4 regions of the Rhizobium sp. HT1-10 genome follow, and region 4 is predicted to be linked to each of the others. Evidence: predicted binding sites of a transcription regulator. Region 4 holds the regulator's gene; each other region holds the start of a gene.
The links. Region 4 encodes LexA, which represses DNA repair genes until DNA is damaged. Its sites were predicted from a motif close to TGTTCNNNNTGTGTTCNG; they were not measured.
Positions count from the first base shown of each region.

Region 1: a site for LexA is predicted at 1,965-1,982, ahead of dnaE (DNA polymerase III subunit alpha). Genes of this name have one in related genera too.
Region 2: a site for LexA is predicted at 1,421-1,438, ahead of VH564_RS04370 (DNA polymerase IV). Genes of this name have one in related genera too.
Region 3: a site for LexA is predicted at 1,919-1,936, ahead of VH564_RS10785 (ATP-dependent helicase). Genes of this name have one in related genera too.

Region 1 covers NZ_JBCEBQ010000001.1:863,857-868,242, reverse strand. Annotated here, with positions in the region: gene dnaE (DNA polymerase III subunit alpha) at 1-1,742, opposite strand, end outside; gene VH564_RS04340 (hypothetical protein) at 2,101-2,688, shown strand; gene VH564_RS04335 (DUF5680 domain-containing protein) at 2,838-3,305, shown strand; gene VH564_RS04330 (ABC transporter ATP-binding protein) at 3,316-3,999, opposite strand; gene VH564_RS04325 (lipoprotein-releasing ABC transporter permease subunit) at 4,016-4,386, opposite strand, start outside.
Region 2 covers NZ_JBCEBQ010000001.1:872,465-876,850, reverse strand. Annotated here, with positions in the region: gene VH564_RS04385 (response regulator) at 1-246, opposite strand, end outside; gene VH564_RS04380 (DUF3572 domain-containing protein) at 379-687, shown strand; gene VH564_RS04375 (hypothetical protein) at 690-1,331, shown strand; gene VH564_RS04370 (DNA polymerase IV) at 1,442-2,734, shown strand; gene VH564_RS04365 (GSCFA domain-containing protein) at 2,814-3,884, shown strand; gene VH564_RS04360 (hypothetical protein) at 3,886-4,386, shown strand, end outside.
Region 3 covers NZ_JBCEBQ010000003.1:455,938-460,323, reverse strand. Annotated here, with positions in the region: partial or broken gene VH564_RS10800 (IS66 family transposase) at 76-288, shown strand; gene VH564_RS10795 (hypothetical protein) at 359-769, shown strand; gene VH564_RS10790 (OmpA family protein) at 980-1,648, opposite strand; gene VH564_RS10785 (ATP-dependent helicase) at 1,979-4,386, shown strand, end outside.
Region 4 covers NZ_JBCEBQ010000008.1:164,802-169,187, forward strand. Annotated here, with positions in the region: gene kdsA (3-deoxy-8-phosphooctulonate synthase) at 1-431, opposite strand, end outside; gene VH564_RS19515 (VOC family protein) at 428-1,312, opposite strand; gene lexA (transcriptional repressor LexA) at 1,476-2,192, shown strand; gene VH564_RS19525 (ComEC/Rec2 family competence protein) at 2,173-4,386, opposite strand, start outside.

The DNA.
Region 1 (4,386 bases), on a different contig from region 4:
TTCACCAGGCCGGCCTGCTCGACCCATTTCATGTTGAACTGGGTAACCGGCATGTCGGAGCGCGGATCTCGGTACATCGGCACCAGCTTCGACAGCGGCCGGTCGCCGATGACGATACCGGCGGCGTGGGTCGAGGCGTGGCGATAGAGACCCTCCAGCTTCTGGGCGATGTCGAGCAGCCGGGCGACGACAGGCTCCTTGTCGGCCTCTTCCTGGAAGCGGGGCTCGTCCTTGATCGCCTGGGCGAGCGTGACCGGATTGGCCGGATTGTTCGGCACCAGCTTGGAGATCTTGTCGACCTGGCCATAGGGCATTTCCAGCACGCGGCCGACGTCGCGCAGGGCGGCGCGGGCCTGCAGCGAACCGAAGGTGATGATCTGCGCCACCTGCTCGCGGCCATACTTTTTCTGAACGTAGCGAATGACCTCTTCGCGGCGGTCCTGGCAGAAGTCGATGTCGAAGTCGGGCATCGACACACGGTCGGGGTTGAGAAAGCGCTCGAATAGCAGCGAGAAGCGCAAGGGATCGACGTCGGTGATGGTCAGCGCATAGGCGACCAGCGAGCCCGCGCCCGATCCACGACCGGGGCCGACGGGGATGTCGTGGTTCTTCGCCCATTTGATGAAGTCGGCAACAATCAGGAAGTAGCCGGGAAAGCCCATGCGCTCGATGACGCCCAGCTCGAACTCCAAGCGGTCGCGATAGACCTGTTCCTCATAGCCGGGCGCCATGCCGAGAGTGGCGAGCCGCATGTCGAGGCCCTCGACGGCCTGGGCGCGCAACTCGAGCGCCTCGGCTCGTTCGGCCTCCTTCGGGTCGTCGCTGGCGCCGGTGAAGCGCGGCAGGATCGGCTTGCGGGTCTGCAGCACAAAGGCGCAGCGCTCCGCGATCTCGACCGTGTTCGACAACGCCTCCGGCAGGTCGGCAAACAGCTTGGCCATTTCGGCCCGGCTCTTCAGGTAGTGGTCCGGCGTCAGGCGAAACCGGCTGTCGTCGGAAACGATGGCATTGTGGGCGACGGCCATCAGCGCATCGTGGGCGTCGTAGTCGTCGCGGGTCGGGAAAAAGGCCTCGTTGGTGGCGACCAGCGGCAGTTCATGCTCGTAGGCCAGCGCAATCATCCGTTGCTCATGGCGGCGGTCGTAGGTGCCGTGGCGCTGCAGTTCGACATAGAGCCGGTCGCCGAAAAGGGCCTTCAGCTGCAGCAGCCGGGCGACGGCCTTCTGCGGATGGCCCTCCTTGATCTCCATATCCACCGGCCCGCCAACCGAGCCGGAGAGCGCGATCAGCCCCTCGGTACCGAGCTCTTCCAGCCACGAAGCCTTGATGTGCACCGCCTGACTGTTGTCGCCGCCGAGATAGGCGCGGCTGACGAGATCGACCATCCGCTCATAACCCGCGTCGCTCGCAGCCAGAAGCACGATGGCCGGCAGCTTGGCGAGGCCTTGATGGCCACCACGCTTTTCACCCTCGACCGCATCCTCCATGTCGATCGAGACCTGACAGCCAATGATCGGCTGCAGTCCCTCGCCGATCGCCTTTTGCGAAAACTCCAGGGCTACGAACAGATTGTTGGTATCGGTGATGGCGATGGCAGGCTGGCTGTCGCTGGCGGCCTTCGCCAGAATTTTTTTCAGTGGCAGAGCGCCTTCGAGCAGGGAATAGGCCGAATGCACCCGCAGGTGCACGAATTCCGGCGAAGGTCCCATAGGACCGCCTTCCCTGCCGTTTGCCTCTGCCATGATAAGCCCTTCCGCATGCCCGAATGAATCGGCTCCATTGTCGGCATTGCGGTCGGTAAAGTCCAGAACAACTCCCCTCGGCAGGACCGCCAGCCGGCGGTCATACCCGATAAATCACATGGCCATGACGATGATGGACAGGCTGACGACAAACATGACGATGGAGGTGAAAGCGGCGACGTCTCGAATAATATCGGTCATTAGGCCTCTCCGGTGTTGTTATGTTCTTTATATGTTCTCTTTTAATTCCGGAGTCAACGGGAATCTCTGGACGTTGAATTCACAGCAATCGCGGCTCAATGATGCGCGCTGGACCGGGCGTCGATGCGACGCTATGAGTTAGCAAGAGGAGGACATCATGAAGAGCTTAGCCTGGGCGCTGGTCATCACGCTTTCTGCAATTTCGAGCGCTGCGGCAGGCGACATCGATCCGAACCGCATCATCGGCGCCGCGACTGGCGACTGGAACAAGGACGGCAATCAGGACCTCGCCCTGCTGGTCGCACCCAAGGACGAGGCCGAGGATATCGGCATCTATATCTACCTCCGCGACAAGGAACATCTCCTCCTGAGGCTGGCTGCGACGGCGCCTCAAAAGGTCGCCGGCAACAGCAATCTCGATGGTCTCTACGGACAGGACCCAACCATCGCCGCGTTGCCGAGCGGATCGATCGCTGTTCATTCGGAGAATTCCGGCATCGGCCGCGACCGTTGGGAACAGACACTGACCATCGCCTATCGCAACGGCGCATTCGTGGTCGCTGGCTTCACATACACCCATTACGACACGTTGGACCCGGACAACAACGGCACCTGCGACTACAACGTCCTCAGCGGCAAGGTCAGCAGCGGCGGCAAGGATCGGAAGGCGGAAGTCAAGACAGTCGCGATTGGCGACTGGACCGACGAGTTCGGCATGAAGGCTTGCGGCATCAGCCCTGATTAACTCCCCTGACCGTGAAACTCAGGCAGGTCCCAGAGATCGCGAAAGGGCCGCACGGCACAAACAGCTTACAGTGAATTTTGTTCTCATTTTGTTCTTTACTGTCTCGCGAAGATATGCAACCGTAGGGACATGCTTCCTGGGGAGAACATATGGTCGACGAAGAGCGTTTGAATGCCTTCATCGTCGAGGCAAAGTCACAAACCTATGTGGCCAACGGCATGAGTCTGCCGTCGTCTCGGGCTGGGTCACATGACATCGGCTACGCGCGTGGGGAATGGCGATATCTCGACAGTTATTTCGGCGGCACCGATTTTGCTGGCCAGGAGGTGATATGGTTCATGGGCGAGCCGATCTGGGCGATGAATTATTTCGGTCGCATAACAGACACGCAGCTGATCGACGCTTCGAAGGCGGGATGCGTCATCAAGGCCGCGCTAATGCATCTGTATATCGACCACAAACGGTTCCTTGGCGGACTGGAATTCGATCACGCCTTCGGTCGCTATACCGATCGGAATATCGGGACATCGAGCCATTTCAGCGGCCAGGAAAACATAGAGGTCGGCGGGACGGTGGCTTATGAATTGGACTATCGCGGCGGGCTTGTCATCGCCTGACCGGCCTTGATCAGAATTCGACAACCTTGCCATCTGAAATGGTGACGCGGCGGTCCATTCGGGCAGCGAGATCGTGGTTGTGGGTGGCGATCATCGCGGCGAGACCCGACTGGCGGACCAGCGCCTCCAGGGCGTCGAAAACGTAGTGAGCGGTGCCTGGATCGAGGTTTCCGGTCGGCTCGTCAGCCAATAGCACAAGCGGCGCGTTGGCGACGGCGCGGGCGATGGCCACGCGCTGCTGTTCGCCACCGGAGAGTTCCGCCGGTCGGTGATCGCCGCGATGGCCGATGCGCATGTAGTCCAGCAGCTGGGTCGCGCGGACACGGGCTTCCTTCTGCGTGAGACCGGCGATCAGTTGCGGCATCATGATGTTCTCGATGGCGGAGAATTCCGGCAGGAGATGATGGAACTGGTAGACGAAACCGATGTCGTTGCGGCGGATCGCTGTCCGCTTCTCGTCGGAAAGGTTGTTGCAGGGGTTGCCGTTGATGCTCACATCGCCGCCGTCCGGCTGCTCGAGCAGGCCTGCCACGTGCAGCAGAGTGGACTTGCCCGTGCCCGATGGCGCCACCAGCGCGACGATCTCGCCGCGACGAAGCGCGAAGTCGGCGTTCTTCAGGATCGAGAGCACGGTTTCGCCTTGGCCGTAATGGCGATCGATGCCGGTAAGCTGAAGCACGACGGGGGATTTCATGGAAATGCTGGCATCCTTATTCATAGCGCAGCGCCTGGACCGGATCGAGCCGCGAGGCGCGCCAGGCGGGGAAGATCGTGGCGAGGAACGACAGGCCGAGCGCCATGGCGATGACGGTGATCGTCTCGCTCAGGTTCATCTCTGCCGGCAGCTTGCTCAGGAAGTAGAGCTGCGGGTCGAACAGAATGGTGCCCGACACCCAGGAGAAAAACTGGCGGATCGACTCGATGTTGACGCAGACGAGGACACCGAGCGCCACGCCGCCGAATGTGCCGACAATGCCGATGGCCGCGCCGGTCATGAAGAAGATCCGCATGATCGCGCCCGATGTCGCGCCCATCGTCCGAAGAATGGCGATGTCGCTGCCCTTGTCCTTTACCAGCATGA
Region 2 (4,386 bases), on a different contig from region 4:
GACCGCAATGACGGGAATGACATGCAACTCATCATCCTCCTTCAGCCATTTCGTCACCTCCAGGCCGGAGACCTCAGGCAGCTGAATGTCCATCAGGATCAGGTCCGGCCGGTGCTTTCGGGCAAGCTCAAGTGCCTCCATGCCGTTGCGGGTCTGGATCGTAGTATAGCCGCACGCCTCGATGAGATCCCGAAAGAGCTTCATGTTAAGCTCATTGTCTTCGACAATCATCACTTGTTTGGGCATAATACTGTGTCCCCTCGAGCGGCCTTGAATCCAGTTGGCGAAAATATAAGGTCGCGCGGAAGCCGATTCGATAAATCCATGAGCGCGACGCTATCGGCATTTGGTTGAGAAATAGGTAATTTGCCCCGCGAAATGCAAAGCAACTTCAAGAAGCCGAAAGGCAAGGACGCCGATCCGCAGGAAATCGCCATTGCTGTCCTTGGCTGGCTGGCAAGCGAGCCTGACATGTTCGGCCGGTTCCTCGCGATCACCGGCATGGAGCCTTCCCAGCTACGCAATGCCGTCAACGAGCCAAGCTTTCTCGGCGGTCTGCTCGATTTCTTGATGAACCACGAACCATCACTGATGGCATTCTGCGAGGCAAGCGGCACGGCGCCCGAGGCGGTCATGGCTGCCTCCGCCCACTTTTCAGGGGCCAGCCTTGGCTCTGGAGAATACTGATCTTGGACGAGACAACGGATATAGAAGACGTTCCGCTTCGGGACAGGCCGCTTGTCGTCTGCGATGTCGACGAGGTGGTGCTGGAGTTCCTGACACCCTTCACCCGCTACCTGCGCGCCAACGACCACGACCTGCTGCCGCGCTCTTTCCGCCTGCACGGCAACATCGTCTCCACCCGGGATGGCGAACAGCCCGACGACGCTACGGTTTCTGCCTTTCTCGAGGCCTTCTTCGGCGTTCAGGATCAGTGGCAGACGCCCGCGGAGCGGGTCATCGAAACGCTGACCTCGCTCGCGGAAGATGCGGATATCGTTTTTCTTACCGCCATGCCGCCTCGGCACCGGCCGGTCCGCCGGGCGCTGCTCGACGGCTTCGGCCTGCACTTCCCCATGATCGCCACGGAGCAGCCGAAAGGTCCGGTGCTCGCCCGGCTGCACGGCGAGCGAGATCAACCCGTGGTGTTCATAGACGATATCGAGCGAAACCTGCTTTCGGTCGGCGCGGCCGTGCCAGACTGCCTGCTGATCAACCTCATGGCCAACGCCGACTTCCGCCCCTTCCTGCCGGTCCCTTCGGAAGGTATCGTCAGCGCGGAGAATTGGGATGTTACCGAGAGGCTGATCCGGGATCATATCGGCGCGTGATGGCAGATCGTCTCGGCATTCATACACGCTTTGCCTCCGCCGCCATTTTTCATCCTTGAGTGGCGCTAGCATAATGCATAGAGTGGCAATGTTCAACATTTGTTCACGCCATGACCAACGCCCTTGAAACCATGCCCGGCTTCTGCCGCGACTGCCTGAGCGAACAGCCAGCTGTCGCGAGGCGATGCCGTGCCTGCGGCAGCCCACGGCTCATTTACCACCGCGAATTGAACGAGCTGACCCTTGCCCATATCGACTGCGATGCCTTCTACGCCTCGGTGGAAAAGCGCGACAATCCGGAACTTGCCGACAAGCCGGTGATCATCGGCGGCGGAAAACGCGGCGTCGTCTCCACTTGCTGCTATATCGCCCGCATCCACGGTGTCCGCTCGGCCATGCCGATGTTCAAGGCGCTGGAGGCTTGTCCGCAGGCGATCGTCATACCCCCGAACATGGAGAAATATGCGCGCGTCGGCCGTGAGGTCAGGGCGATGATGGAGGAGCTGACGCCGCTGGTGCAGCCGCTGTCGATCGACGAGGCATTCCTAGAGCTGGCCGGCACCGAACGGCTGCATCAGGACCTGCCGGCCCGCACCCTGGCGAAGTTTGCGCGACGGGTGCAGGCGGAGATCGGCATCAGTGTCTCGGTCGGGCTTTCCTATTGCAAGTTCCTCGCCAAGGTCGCCTCCGACCTCAACAAGCCACGCGGCTTTTCGGTGATCGGCCGGCAGGAGGCCGTTTCGTTCCTGGCGCCGCGTCCGGTTACGACCATCTGGGGCGTCGGCAAGGCCTTTGCCGCCACGCTGGAGGGCGACGGCATCCGCATCATCGGGCAGTTGCAGACAATGGACGAAGGCGCCCTGATGCGCCGTTACGGCGTTATGGGACAGCGCCTGTTCCGGCTGTCGCGCGGGATCGACGATCGGGACGTGCATCTCAACGATCCGGCCAAGAGCGTTTCGGCGGAAACGACCTTTTTCGATGACATATCGCGCTACGACGATCTTGTGCCGATCCTGCGCAATCTTTCGGAAAAGGTCTCGAGGCGACTGAAGAAGGGCGAGATTGCCGGGCGCACCGTGGTCCTCAAATTGAAGACCGCCGATTTCAAGGGCCGTACGCGAAATCGCAAGCTAGAGGATCCGACGCAGTTGGCCGATCGGATATTTCGCACCGGGCTGCGGCTGCTCGAGAGCGAGGCGGACGGCACGAAGTTTCGCCTGCTCGGCATCGGCGTGACGGACCTCTGCGACGCCGAGCGGGCCGATCCGCCAGATCTCGTCGACGAGCCCGCTGCCCGCAGAGCCGCCGCCGAAGCGGCCATGGACAAGCTGCGCGCCAAATTCGGCAATGCCTCGGTGGAAACCGGCTACACCTTCGGCAGCGGCAAGCGGGAGAGATAGCAAGGGTTATGGCGAGACGCACAAGCTTGCCACAAGGCCGCTCCCGCACTGTCGGTAGACAATCTTCAAGGGACAGTGGATGGCTATCGAGACAGACTACGGCGATCACCCCTATCGGCGGCTGAGCGACCGCTCGGTATGGCGCAAGGCGGTTGCTGAAAAGAGCCCCTATTCTCTCGAGGATATCTACCGCAGCAAATTCCCGATCACCGCCGAAGATCGTATAGTGACCGCCGGCAGTTGCTTTGCCCAGCACATAGCCCGCAAGCTGCGAGAAAGTGGCTTCAATTTCTGCGACTACGAGCCGGCCCCGCCGCTCTTTCCCGTCGATCTGGCGAGATCGTTCAACTACGGCGTCTACTCCGCGCGATATTGCAATATTTACACTGTCCGGCAGATGCTCCAGACCTTCGAGCGTGCCTTTGGCTCGTTTGTCCCGAGAGAGCCCGCCTGGAAAAATGGTTTGGGGGTTTCTGATCCGTTCCGCCCAGCCCTGGAGCCAGAGCCCTTCGTCAGCGTCGAGGACCTCGAAAACAGTCGGCGCAGCCATCTTGAGGCGGTGAAGACGGTTTTTCTCCAATCCGATGTGTTCATCTTTACGCTCGGATTGACCGAAGCCTGGGTTTCAAAGGCCGATGGCGCCGTTTTTCCGCTCTGCCCGGGAACCGTTGCCGGCAGCTTCGACGAGAGCCAATACGAATTCAAGAACTTCTCCTACTTCGAGATATTCGAGGATCTCGTGGCTTTCATGGGCAAAGTCCGCGCTGTAAATCCGGCTATGCGCTTCCTGCTCACCGTTTCGCCGGTGCCGCTGACGGCAACGAAATCGGATCAGCACGTGCTCTCGGCCACATCTTACTCCAAGTCCGTGCTGCGGGCGGTTGCCGGTCACCTTTCGCAGGAAATTGATTTTGTCGACTACTTTCCCTCCTACGAACTGATAACCGGGCCATCGATGCGCGGTATGTTCTTCGAGCCGAACATGCGGTCGGTCCATCCCGCGGGCGTGGATTATGTGATGTCGCATTTCTTTGCCTCGCACCCACCGACAGAACAGCGATCCGCGAACGAGCAGGCAACTGCGCGGATACCGGTTGTCGCAGCGATGGATGTGGTCTGCGAAGAACTGTTGCTGACCCAGGGATTGTAAGATGCTGTTGATTGTCGGCGATTCCCACACGGCCGCCCTCCGCCAGGCCTATCTGAAAGAGCGTCACACCGGCATGTTCCACAGCCGGCATGGTCACCTGGAGATCGCTCAGCTCGGGTACGGCTATCATTTCCTTGAGCCATTCTACGCCCCGGAAGGCGATGGCTTAGCCTTTACTCAGCCGCCCGCGAAGGCGGTGTTCTCCAAAATCAATCCCGACACGCCGGCGGTCATTCTCCCGAACGACAGCCGCACCTTCGTCTTTATGTTCGGCTTCTATCCGAGTTTCGGATGCGAACCCCGGCATTGGCGGTGCCATACGGTGACAGCGCAGGCGGCGGGGCGCCACTACGTCTCCGAGAAGGCATTTCTGGCGATCATCAAGGATGTCACACGCGAGCCGCTTGCGTTTTTCGACCGGCTGCAGTCGATGAACGTCCGCTTTTCGGTCGCCTCCTGTTGCCCGGTGCCGAGCAGCTATCGCGGCAATGAGCGCAGTGAG
Region 3 (4,386 bases), on a different contig from region 4:
GAGCTTCCGTCACCTAGTGCTGTGACGGAAACTGGCAAGATGGCAGGGCAGACTTACAGTTGTCTTGAGCATGCCGCGGCGGGCAATACGAATGCGCTCTTTGCTGGTCACGACATCGGGGCCGAGAACTGGGCGACCGTCGCCTGGCTGGTCGAGATGTCCAAACTCACCGCGCTAAATCCACTCGCCTGCTTGATCGCCGCGCTCACCGCCACCGTCAACGGTCAAAAACAAAACCGGATCGACGATCTGATGCCGTGGAATTATTCGGGGCGAACAAACGGCTGAAGTCTGCTTCCGGCCATTGCGGACATCGGGGATAGGCTGGCAAGGTAGAATCATTTCGATGGGACAACGCATGACGATCATCCCGAAGTTGATTTCGCCCATTTCCTCGTCTGTAGTTGCGGTCGTTGCGCTATTCGCTGTCGATAGCGCCTACGACAGAGAAAATCTGTTCCAAACGCATAAGATGGGCGTCTCCCTGGATGCAGGTGTTCGGGCGGTAGTAATGATGAATAAGCTGCAAACCAGTCCAGGCCAACTGAGGTACGAACATCCGGCCTGCTGCAAAGTATACCCTTTTGTTCGCGGTGTCGCTCCATCTACAGGCGACCGCCGATCGATAGCGTCGGTGATGGCGGATAGGTTGTCTTCTTTGCTTTGGCTTGATGCCTATCTTGTCAGGGTTTCTCTTACAACAGAGGGACGCGTGATTGACGCTTCGGTAGTCACCACGGCTTCGGGCGCCATTATCGATTATCTCTGAGCAATCCGAAAAAGCAAATGACCGCTTCTCGCGCGCTCCTGCAATCAATGTCAAAGCGGTAGTTTTTTAGGAACGGTCCTTCGCACTACTTCGATGTGGGAAGAAGACAGCGCTTACTGCAGTACCGCAAGATCGATCATGCGGTACTGCTCAGCGTTCTCAAAGGTGGGCAGCAAGGCCCGAGCGTTATGACCCGGCCCGCGCGTCCGATCAGCCGTTCTGGGTGATCGGCGCGATCTGGATTTCGACGCGGCGGTTCTGGGCGCGACCGGCTTCGGACGCATTGCTGGCGACAGGCTGGGTCGGGCCGAAGCCGACGGCGGAGACGCGGCGGGGATCGATGCCCTGGGTGCCGAGATAGCCGGCCACCGAATCGGCGCGGCGCTCGGAGAGCTCCTGGTTATGCTGCATGCTGCCGGTCGAATCCGTGTGGCCGTTGACGTCGATCAGCGTCTTGTTGAACTTGCGCAGCACGATCGCCACGGAATTCAGCGTCTGGTCGAACTCGGGCTTGACGAAATACTGGTCGGTATCGAAGGTGATGGCCGACGGCATGTTGAGGATGATCCGGTCGCCGGTGCGGGTGACCGATACGCCGGTGCCCTGCAACTGCTGGCGCAGCTCCGATTCCTGCTGGTCCATGTAGTTGCCGATCGAGCCGCCGGCGAGCGCACCGATGCCGGCACCAATCAGGGCCGCATTGCGCCGGCCGACCGGCGAGCCGCCGACAGCCAGACCCGCAATCGCGCCGAGACCAGCGCCGATCGCCGCGCCACCGGCCGTATTCGAAACCTTCTGCTCGCCCGTATAAGGATCGGTGGTCGTGCAGGCGTTGAGGAAAGCAGCCGAAACGGCGAGAAGGACGAATTTTTTGATCATGGACGGGAGGCCTCTGGTTCGATGACGAGACGTGTATCAAGGAATACGGCATTATCATGAAATAAATGGCAGGCGCTCTTGTCTGCGGCAAATTTCGCCCTAGGGCGCGAAATTCTTATGCCTGCTCCGCAGCCGCGCGTGAGCAGCCGCTTTCCACCGGGCCGGACGAGCTCAGGTCAGAGGCTAGAGCGCCCATCCGCGCCGACAACCTCCGCAAGACAGCATCATCCGCCGGGCCGAGCAGCCGGCGCAAGCGTCCCCGCAAACCGCAGGAATGAAAGCAGAACATCTTTTCTGGCCTTTCGATTCCGAATCACTACATTACGCGACATGACGATAGGACATGACGACATTCCCTTCTTCGACGAAGAGCCCGACCACGCCGAGACGCGGCGACCGGAGCCAGCCGCGCCGCGCCCGCAGGCTACCGGCGGTATCGCCGCCCGCGCCATGGCCGCGCGCGATGTCGGTCGCACGCCGGATTATCTCGCCGGCCTGAACCCCGAGCAGACCGAAGCCGTCGAGACGCTCGAGGGGCCTCTGCTGGTGCTGGCCGGCGCCGGCACCGGCAAGACCCGCGTGCTCACCACCCGCATCGCCCATATCCTGTCGACCAACCGCGCCTTCCCCAGCCAGATCCTGTCGGTGACCTTCACCAACAAGGCGGCCCGCGAGATGAAGGAGCGCGTGGCGCTGCTGGTCGGCGGCGCTGTCGAAGGCATGCCCTGGCTCGGCACCTTCCATTCCATCGGCGTCAAGCTGCTCCGCCGCCACGCAGAGCTGGTCGGCCTCACCTCGGATTTCTCCATCCTCGATACCGACGATGTCGTGCGGCTCATCAAGCAGCTGATCCAGGCCGAAGGCCTGGACGACAAGCGCTGGCCGGCAAAACAGTTCGCCGGCATGATCGACGGCTGGAAGAACAAGGGGCTGACGCCGCCCGATATCGCCGAGGGCGACGCCCGCGCTTTCGCAAATGGAAAAGGCCGCGAGCTCTATGCCGCCTACCAGGCCCGGCTGAAGACGCTGAATGCCTGCGATTTTGGCGACCTGCTGCTGCATCCGATCACCATGTTCCGCAAGAACCCGGATGTGCTGAAGGAGTATCACCAGCGCTTCCGCTATATCCTCGTCGACGAATATCAGGACACCAACACCGCCCAGTACATGTGGCTGCGGCTCTTGGCCCAGCGGCCGAAGGGCGAAATGCAGAATGTCTGCTGCGTCGGCGACGACGACCAGTCGATCTATGGCTGGCGCGGCGCCGAGGTCGACAACATCCTGCGCTTCGAGAAGGATTTTCCGGGCGCCAAGGTGATCAAGCTGGAGCGCAACTACCGCTCGACCGAACACATCCTCGGCGCCGCCGCCCACCTGATTTCCCACAACGAGGGCCGGCTCGGCAAGACCCTGTTCACCGAGCGCAGAGACCCGGACGATGCCAAGGTGCAGGTCCACGCCGCCTGGGATTCGGAAGAGGAAGCCCGCGCGCTCGGCGAAGAAATCGAGCAACTGCAGCGCGGCGGCCATGCGCTGAACGACATGGCGATCCTCGTGCGTGCCTCGTTCCAGATGCGCGAGTTCGAAGACCGCTTCGTCACCCTCGGCCTCAACTACCGCGTCATCGGCGGCCCGCGCTTCTACGAGCGCATGGAAATCCGCGATGCCATGGCCTATTTCCGCCTCGTCTGCCAGCCGGCCGACGACCTCGCCTTCGAGCGCATCGTCAATACACCCAAGCGCGGCCTCGGCGACACCACGGTGCGCGCCCTGCACGACTACGCCCGCGCCCGCAACATTCCGATGCTGGCAGCAGCCGGCGACATCGTTGAGACCGACGAGATGAAGCCGAAGCCGCGCAAGGCGCTCTACGACGTGGTGATGTCGTTCCGCCGCTGGCAGGAGCGGCTGGAAAACACGCCCCACACGGAACTCGCCGAGCAGATTCTCGAGGAATCCGGCTATACCGACATGTGGAAGAACGACAAGTCGGCGGAAGCGCCGGGCCGCCTCGACAACCTGAAGGAACTGATCCGCTCGATGGACAGTTTCGAGAGCATGCGCGGCTTTCTCGAGCATGTCTCGCTGGTCATGGATGCCGAAACCAACGAGAACCTCGACGCGGTGTCGATCATGACGCTGCATTCCGCCAAGGGTCTGGAATTCAAGACCGTCTTCCTGCCCGGCTGGGAAGAAGGCCTGTTCCCGCACCAGCGCTCCCTCGACGAAACAGGCCGCGCCGGCCTCGAGGAAGAGCGCCGGCTTGCCTATGTCGGCCTGACCCGGGCAAAGCGCCTCTGCCACATCTGGTTCGTCTCGAACCGCCGCATCCACGGCCTCTGGCAATCCACCCTGCCCTCGCGCTTCCTCGACGAGCTACCGAACGACCACGTGTCCGTTGCCGAGACCGAGCAATCCTATGGCGGCTACGGCAGAAGTGGCTACGGCCAGTCCCGCTTCGACAAGGCCGAGCCCTTCTCCAACAGCTATTCCACGCCCGGCTGGAAGCGCGCCCAGGCCAACAAGACGGATGCGACGCGCGACAACTGGGGCTCCCGCTCCGGCCACGCAGTCGAGCGCATCGGCTACGGCGAAAGCGGCCCGAAGGCCCGGACCATCGACGGCGAACTGGTGGCGAAATCGACGACGGACACGCCCTCGCGCTTTGCCATCGGCGAACGCATCTTCCACATCAAGTTCGGCAACGGCAATATTTCGGCTATCGAGGGCAACAAGCT
Region 4 (4,386 bases):
ACATTGATGATCCTGCCGGTCTTGGCGGCGGCAACAAGAAGATCGGTCTGGCGCGACAGGAAGGCCGGGATCTGCAGGACATCCACGGTCTTGGCAACGATGGCGCACTGCTCTTCCGTATGGATGTCGGTGAGAACAGGAAAGCCATATTCTTTCTTCAGGTCGGCGAAGATCTCGAGCGCCGCCTCCAGTCCCAGGCCGCGCTGGGCGGAGAGCGACGTACGGTTGGCCTTGTCGAAGGACGACTTGTAGACGAGACCGATGCCGAGCGAAGCACACAGCTCCTTGAGCTTACCGGCCATCGTGAAGGCATGGTCGCGGCTCTCCATCTGGCAGGGACCGGCGATCAGCGACAGGCGCTTGCTGTTGGAAAAGACGACCTTGCCGGGACCTTCGCCGGCGACCACGTCTGAATTTGTCGGATGGCTCATGCTGTCTCCTCGAAGGCGAACAATGCCCCCTGCCCGGGAGCCGACTTCACCAAGATAGTGTTGCTCTTGCGCGTGTAGGTCACGCCGTTAGCAGCCAAATGCGCCTCTGTCACGGAAAGATCAAGCACCGCAAAGACGATCGCTCGTCCGAAAAGGCCCGCGTCGGCGCCTCCCGTACCCGTCTCGTAAAAGGCCTGCATACCCTCCTCGTTCAAGATGTCGATCCGCCCGTTCGCCGCCTCGACAGTGGTGCCGAAGGAATGCGGAGGCAATGCGGCGCCCCGCGCCACTTCGCTGACAAAGTCCGAAAATGCCGACGGATCGCGCGCCGACAGCACCACGCGAGAGATGCCGACGACCCCGTTGGCATGCTGCTCCAGGACCGCGCGGTCAGACGGCAAGGGATTGATGCGCTGACAGGTAAAGGCGAAGAAGTCGGGCGCGCGCAGATCGGCGGCGAAGGCAAGACGAAAGCCGGCCACCGATTCGCTCCCATCGGGCATCCGCATCGGCCGGCTGAATTCCAGCATCTGGCCGGCCGACAGCGCCATTGCCCGAAAGCGGTTGTCGTCGGCCTCTGCATCCTCGGTCCCGAATACCATCGCCGAGAAGCCGTCATCTCCAACCCGGAAGCGGAAAGCCTGGTCCCGGGCCGTGAACACATTGCCATCAACGGCCGTATCTTCGCATTCCGAGAGACTGGCGACCGCAAGCGGCTCGAGATAGGTCTTGTCGGCAAAGAAAACGCAGGCATTTTCGGTGCCGAAGGGGTGACGGGCCTCTGCGGCGACCGTGAACCCCAGCTTTCCGAGACGCTCCCGCACCGATGCGAGGTCGCAGGTCGGTAGCACCAGATGATCGATCGGATAGGCAGCTGTCATAGGCATGTCCCCCTGGCGGCAAGACTTCGCAGCCGACTGCCCGATGATCGGGCAAAATGATGCGATTTCCAACCTCTTCACCGAAATTTAGTCCCTTGCGGAACACATATGGAACATATAGTGTCTGTTCTGGCTTTGTTTCGCACTTGGAGCTCGAAAATCAATGTTGACGCGCAAGCAACAGGAACTGCTTCTCTTCATTCATGAACGAATGAAGGAATCCGGTGTCCCTCCCTCCTTCGACGAGATGAAGGATGCGCTCGACCTCGCCTCCAAGTCCGGCATCCACCGACTGATCACGGCACTGGAAGAGCGCGGCTTCATACGCCGCCTGCCGAACAGGGCAAGGGCGATCGAGGTCATCAAACTACCCGATGCCTACAATGCCAGCCTGCAGCCGCGACGCGGCTTCTCGCCGAGCGTCATCGAGGGCAGCCTTGGCAAGACACAGCCTGCATCGACGCCGCCAAAGCCGGTGGCCGAGGATCGCAGCGGATCGGTATCGCTGCCGGTGATGGGGCGGATCGCGGCCGGTGTGCCGATTGCCGCCATCCAGAACAACACCCATGACATCATGGTGCCGTCTGACATGGTCGGCGCCGGTGAGCACTATGCGCTCGAAGTGCGCGGCGATTCGATGATCGAAGCCGGCATCTTCGATGGCGATACGGTCATCATCCGCAATGCCAGCACCGCAAGCCCAGGCGACATCATCGTTGCCCTGGTCGACGACGAGGAAGCGACGCTGAAGCGGTTTCGCCGCAAGGGCGCATCGATTGCGCTCGAGGCGGCCAATCCGGCCTATGAGACGCGCATCTTCGGACCTGACCGGGTCAAGATCCAGGGCCGGCTGGTGGGGCTTATTCGCCGCTATCACTGACCGGTGACGTTGCCGAAGCATCCGAGTAGGACGCCTTGCGCCAGTCATAGGCGCGATGGCGCTCCCATGGACGGTTTAAGCTGGTGAATGCAGGCAGGACGCGTGGCCTGTCGGGCGCAAGGTCGATTTCGACCGATCCCGATTTGCGCAGGGACGCGCCGGTATAGAGCGTCCCGCCGGAGCGGCAGCTTTGGGTCCGCAGTTTTATGGGGGTGACGACGATATCGGCGGTATCGCAGGCCGGCCCGAGATAGGCGGCATCGGAAATTGTCGAGACGATCTGCCCGTTGGCGAGCATGGCGACACACCAATCCCTTGCGTGACAGGCAAAGCCGCCGTCCGCCACACTCTCCAGTGCGGTTTCCATGGCCGTCCGCAGGATCTTTTGCTGTTGGCCGTCGAGGCGTGTCCGCGGGCTTCCGCGCGGCGCACGGGCGGGGGTCGATTGATCCGGCGCCAGCATCTTCGGCGGTGTTTCTCCTGAGATCGGCAGCGCCTTCAGCCATTGCTGGTAGATGAAGTCAGGCGGACGCTCGCGGTTCGGCTCCAAACGCCCGTCCTGCAGCAATGCAACCAGTTCGCCATCTTCCGAAATCAAGAGTTCGGACATTGGCTTCGGCGGCATGACAGCTGCAGCAAGGACCGAGGCTGCTATCAACACCGCTCCGGCGTGGCGCAGCGCGGTGCGCAGCAGGGTCATCAGCAGGAAGCCGACAATGATGGTCGGAAACAGCCAGAACGGCAGTCGCGCAAATGGCACATTTCCGCCCCAGCTGGCGACGGTACGGGCGATGTCCATGACGAGATCAAGTCCCCATCCGGTGACAACCCAGAAGATTCCATCGAAGCCGAAGGGCATCAGTAGCATCGCGATCATGCCGACGGGCATGACGAGGAACGAGACAATCGGCATGGCCGCAAGATTGGCGACCAAGCCATAGGTCGCCAAGCGATGAAAATGTTCGATCGAGAAGATGGCGGTCGAAGCACCGCCGATGAAGGACGTCGTGGCGATGCCGGCAAAGAAGCGGCCGATGAAGCGCACCGGCATGGGCGGCCGGAACGCGGCGAAGCGGCGCTCGCGGGCCGGCCGCCGCTTCCAGAGTGAATAGCCGGAGACAAGCGCAATCGTGGCCGCATAGGACATCTGAAAGCTCGGGCCGAGGATCTGGGAGGGCGAGAGAATGAGGATGGCGATCGCCGATAGCGCGACGTTGCGCAGGCTAAAGGACGGCCGGTCGAACAGCACAGCGACCAGCATGATCGCCATCATGATGAAGGCGCGCTCGGCCGAGACGCCGAAACCCGAAATGAAGTAGTAGGCGGTCACCGTTGCCAGTGCGCCGATGGCGGCGATCTTCTTGGTCGGCCAGGCCTGCGCCAGGCGGGGGAAGAGGCTCAGCCCATGCCGCAGCCCGACATAGAAGATACCGGCTGACAGCGCCATGTTCAGCCCCGAAATGGCGATGATGTGGGCGAGGCCCGAGACCCGCAGCGCCTCCGTCGTCTCCGGCGAAATGGCGCGACGCTGATCGTTGACCAGCGATGCTGCAAAGGCGCCGGTATCGCCTGGCAGCAGCATGCGGATGCGATCGCCGATGCGCCCCCTGAGAGCGGTCAGCCAACGGTCGGCGCGGTCGAGCACAGACCGCTCGCTGCTATCTTCTTCCGCCGACATCAGGCGCTGCGGCTGACCATAGAAAAATCCGTTGGCGCCTGTGCCGTCGAAATAGGCAGTGAAGGCGAAATCATGGAGGCTTGGCAATGCCGGGCCGGCCGGCGGACTGAGCCGCGCCCTGCCCTCGATGATGTCCCCGAGGTCGAATGGCACATCCTGGCCGCGCACCAGGACGGATATCTGATCGGGCGGCCGGCCCACGATCGGCCCCTCCGTCGCCAGCAAATCGAGCGTGTAGCGCCAGCGGCCCTGATCATCCACCTCACGCCGCTGCACCTGCCCGGTCACCGTCGTCGTCACAGGCGAATCCAGCATGATCGTCGAAGCGCGCCAGCTCTCCCATTGCGCCAGCAGCATGCCGGCCAGCACGAGGGTTGCGGCATAGGCCGCGTGCCGCATGTGGGGATGAAGATCCGGCTTGAAGGAAAGGACGAGGGCAGACACCAGACATGCGGCGGCGATACCGGTAACGGGCGAATCCATCGGCAACTCGAACCAGAGGATCGCCCCGAGCCC